One region of the Pseudoruminococcus sp. genome, then DNA from elsewhere that is predicted to be linked to it. Evidence: predicted binding sites of a transcription regulator. Region 1 holds the regulator's gene; the other holds the start of a gene.
What was found. The regulator HrcA, encoded in region 1, represses chaperone genes, less so after heat shock. The targets are predictions, from matches to a motif close to TGTTAGCACTCNNNNNNNNNGAGTGCTAACA.
Positions count from the first base shown of each region.

Region 2: a site for HrcA is predicted at 1,539-1,569, ahead of ACLU24_RS03870 (co-chaperone GroES). Genes of this name have one in related genera too.

Region 1 is NZ_JBKXNW010000010.1:70,655-73,068, forward strand. It holds gene dnaK (molecular chaperone DnaK) at 1-25, opposite strand, end outside; gene grpE (nucleotide exchange factor GrpE) at 280-861, opposite strand; gene hrcA (heat-inducible transcriptional repressor HrcA) at 876-1,904, opposite strand.
Region 2 is NZ_JBKXNW010000003.1:95,309-97,722, reverse strand. It holds gene groL (chaperonin GroEL) at 1-1,164, opposite strand, end outside; gene ACLU24_RS03870 (co-chaperone GroES) at 1,209-1,493, opposite strand; gene ACLU24_RS03865 (hypothetical protein) at 1,724-2,107, opposite strand; gene ACLU24_RS03860 (THUMP domain-containing class I SAM-dependent RNA methyltransferase) at 2,110-2,414, opposite strand, start outside.

The DNA.
Region 1 (2,414 bases):
AGTCTATACCGATTGTCTTTGCCATAATAAAAAACCCCTTTATGATTTATTTTTTTAATTTAAAATATTGTTAAGGGCTTTGCCCTTAACACTCACCAAAGGCTCTGCCGTAGGTGACTGCCTTTGGAAACTGCGAGCCTTTAAAAAGGCTCGAACGAAACTTTTAATTATCGTAAGGGCAAACTGTGTTCGCCCACTCGGTAGTTTCCCCGACCGCGTCAATTATCTTCCTACGCTCACTACGAGCGATTCCGCGTCTTGTCCTGTGCGGTCACGCACTCAACACACGACTTGAACCATTGCGTGGCGAATGATTTTATCACCGATTTTGTAGCCCTTTTGGAATACTACTGCAATCTGATTTTCTTCAAGCTCCGGGTCCTCAACCTGTGCAACAGCATTGTGAATCTCAGGGTTGAACTCGTCACCTCTTGCACCATATTCCTCAACATTCAACTTCTTGAGTGAATCCTGCATCTGAGCCATAATCATCGTCATACCCTTAGTATGCTCATCATCAGCACCATTTAATGCTTCAATAGCTCTTTCAAGGCTATCAAGAACAGGAAGTATAGTCTTTATTGCGGCTGCTGTCGCATCATTATAGATGTTTGATTTCTCACGCTCAGTACGCTTTCTGTAATTATCATACTCAGCGGCAGTTCTCATAAAGATTTCTTTTTGCTTATCAAGCTCTTCCTTTAAGCCGTTGATTTCCTCCTCATATTTAGCCTTCTGAGATTTTGAACCTTTGGAGGATTTCTTCTTTGATTTTTCATCTTTCTTTTCTGTTTCGGAGGTTTGAGCCTCGTTTACAGTTTCGGAAGCTGTATCTTCCGCAGTTGTATCTTTCTTTGGCAAGATAATTCTCCTCTCTATCCATTAAGAAGTCCGCTCAACATTGTTCCCACAGTGTGAGCAAGATATTCTGTATTAGCTATAGTTTTTGAATAATTCATTCTTGTAGGACCTATTACTGCTATCGCACCCGAGCATACATCTGAAACATTATATTTCGATATAATCAAGCTCGCCTCCGAAAGCTCAGGTATCTTAGTTTCTTCGCCGATAAGAACCCTTGTAGGTTCATCGCTGTCATTCAACAGCCTTGTAATATCGTTTGTTCGGTTAAGAAAATCGACTGTCTGTCTTGCACTTTCAAAGCTGAACTCCGGCAGGAAAAGCAATTTGCTTTGTCCCTCAAGAGCGATATTCGTAGTAGCGGCATCTCTCGCCGCATCGTGAATAGCAATAAGTGCATTCGGAACAATCATAGAAAGCTCACCAAGCGAAATCGCAGCCGATTGTATAAATGCAGGCGTAACATCTACAAGCATCGTACCTTGAAGTTTATCATTCAAGGCGTTATCGAAAAGGTTCAAAACTTCGTCATTAACGACGAAATCACATCTGAAAAGCCTTGTTCTTACCATACCTGTCGAGGTTATCAGCACAGCCATAGCTGTGTGATTTCCTGTCTGAACGAATTTAACTCGTTTGACATAAGCTCTGTCAGCAGGCGGAGATGTTACAGCGGCAGCGTATCTTGTAATATCCGAAAGAATCTGCGCCGCCTCGCTGAGGAGGTGTTCAGGAGCGTCTGAGTGGAGTAAAAGTGAATCTCGAATAGCTCCTTGTTCTTTCGGGCTTACAGGCTTAACGCTCATAAGCTTATCTACATAAATTCTATAACCGAGGTTTGTTGGCACTCTGCCCGAAGATGTATGAGGCTGTGTGAGCAAGCCAAGCTCAGCAAGCTCTGCCATATCATTTCGGATTGTTGCGGACGAAACATTGAAATCAAGTCCGTCACAAAGTGTTTTCGAGCCGACCGGCTCGCCAGTGCCGATATACGAATCCACAATAGCCTCAAGAATTTTCAGCTTTCTGATTGCAGGCTGCATATCAATCACCTCTTGCACAATTAAGAGTTATTTACTTTATTAGCACTCTTGTGCATCGAGTGCTAATCTATATATAAATTTACCACTATTCCCCGCAAATGTCAACACCTAAATTGTAAACGATTTATAAACGAGGGAATTTTTTGAAAAAAGTTGGCAGATTTCCCCTAAGACAATTAAATTTTAGGTCAGGCCTTTTTAAAAGCTTGCAAGGTTGAGGAACGGAGTCCATAATGGGTTTTAATGGCAACGCCCTTAACCTGTCTTGCCCCCCTTAGGGGTGAACTTAGTTCGCCCCTAATTTCCATTAGTAAATAAAGGCGGACAAAGTCCGCCCTCAGGAGTAAATAATGTTAAGAGAGTCGCCCTTAAAACTCACCAAAGGCTCCGCCTTTGGAAACCACAAGCCTTTGAAAAGGCTCACACGAAATTTTTAAGTTCTTGAACTCTTGTAATTTAGTAGGAAAGAGTCGTAATATTACGCTTATATCTATTTTTGTCAGTGATTTT
Region 2 (2,414 bases), on a different contig from region 1:
CTTCATTTCAACTTCTGTTGCAGCACCAACCTTGATAACAGCTACGCCACCAGCAAGCTTTGCAAGTCTTTCCTGAAGCTTTTCACGGTCGAAGTCAGAAGTAGTTGTTTCGATTTGTGCACGAATTTGAGCAACTCTGCCCTTGATTTCGTCTGCGTTGCCAGCACCGTCAACAATGATAGTATTTTCCTTGTCAACCTTAACCTGACGAGCCTGACCGAGTTGGTCGAGAGTTGTATCCTTGAGTTCAAGACCGATTTCAGAAGAAATTACCTGACCACCTGTAAGGATAGCAATATCACGGAGCATTTCTTTTCTTCTGTCACCAAAGCCAGGAGCCTTAACACCAACGCAAGTAAATACGCCACGGAGCTTGTTAAGAACGAGGTTTGTAAGAGCGTCGCCCTCGATGTCCTCAGCGATTATAAGGAGCTTTCTGCCAGCCTGAACAATCTGCTCAAGGATTGGAAGAATTTCCTGAATGTTAGAAATCTTCTTATCTGTGATAAGGATATATGGATTATCGAGGTCAGCAACCATCTTATCTGTATCAGTTACCATATAAGGAGCGATGTAACCTCTGTCAAACATCATACCTTCAACAACTTCTGAATATGTTTCAGCTGTCTTAGATTCTTCAACAGTGATAACGCCGTCCTTGCTTACCTTTTCCATAGCTTCTGCGATAAGCTTGCCAGTGAAGTCATCAGCAGCAGAAATAGCAGCAACGCTTGCAATATCGTTTGTGCCGGAAACAACCTTAGAGTTAGCCTTTACAGCTTCAACAGCAGTATTAACAGCTGTCTGAATACCCTTCTTAAGAACCATTGGGTTAGCACCGGCTGTAACATTCTTCATACCCTCACGGATAAGAGCCTGTGCAAGAAGTGTAGCAGTAGTTGTACCATCGCCGGCAACATCATTAGTCTTGATAGAAACTTCCTTAACAAGCTGAGCACCCATATTCTCGAATGGGTCGTCAAGTTCTACTTCCTTAGCAATAGTTACACCGTCGTTTGTGATAAGCGGAGCACCGAATTTCTTATCAAGAACAACATTTCTGCCCTTAGGGCCGAGAGTGATTTTAACTGTATCAGCGAGTTGGTTAATACCGCTGAGAAGAGCCTTTCTTGCATCTTCGCCGTATATAATTTGTTTAGCCATGATATATTCCTCCAATTACTATTAAATATTTAGAAATGCTGAAATTATTCAACGATTGCGAGAATATCGTTTTGACGAACGATAGTATATTCTTCACCGTCAAGCTTAACCTCTGTGCCAGAATATTTGCTTGTGATAACCTTATCGCCGACCTTAACATACATCTTGACTTCCTTGCCGTCAACGATTCCGCCCTCACCAACAGCAACAACAGTTGCAAACTGAGGTTTCTCCTGAGAAGAAGCTGTAAGAACGATACCGCTCTTAGTTGTTTCCTCTGATTCTTCCGCTTTAATGACTACTCTGTCAGTTAATGGTTTGATAGTCATAATAAATTGCCTCCTTTAAAATAATAGCAAATTGATTTTTAATATATTTAGCACTCTCTGTTCTTGAGTGCTAAATATATTGTAAAACTTTCCAACGAAAAAATCAAGTACTAAATGTCATATTCAAAAAAAATTAACAATCTCATATAGCTTTAATCTTTAATATATGATTTTACTTTTTTGCATTATCTTAAATTCTATATTATCCATAGTGTAAATCTATGTCAAAATTAAGCAGATGTCATCCAATTAAAATAATATCTGCAATGTTTTGTTTCAAAGGCAATAGTGTAGTCGTTCCATTCGCTTTCAAATACGGTTATTATATTTTCTATTTCTTCAAACTGAATATGAACTCTTTTGTTCATACCCTCAATTATTTGAAACATACATTGCTTATCTTCATTGGATATAGGTATGTTTATTATTTGTGCTTTTAGTTCAGATAAAGCTATCCCTATATTACATAAATTTTCTTCATACCATCTTTCAACAGCACGATTTATAAATTCTTTAAAGTCTTTATGCTCACTTTTCGCCGAAATCATGAGGATTATAAATTGCTCAGAGTTTGAAATATTAAAACAAAGACTATCAAATGTAAAATAATTCATAATTATCTCTTAAAGTACATATAGACTTGACACTTAATCATACCATTATAAAGCTTTCTGCGTTTATCCGCAGGTCTGCCGAAAATCTCCTCAAATTTATCATCAGGGCTAATTATGCAATAGCTGTACCCCTCACGCTTAAGGAATTTTTCTCCCATTGTGCGATAAATATCCTGTGCCTGTTGAATATCAAGAAGTCTTTCACCATATGGAGGATTGCATATAATAGCCGCCCTAGGCAAATCTGACGAGAAATCCGCAATACTTCTTACTTCTGTATGGATTCTCGCAGCAACACCGGCCTTTT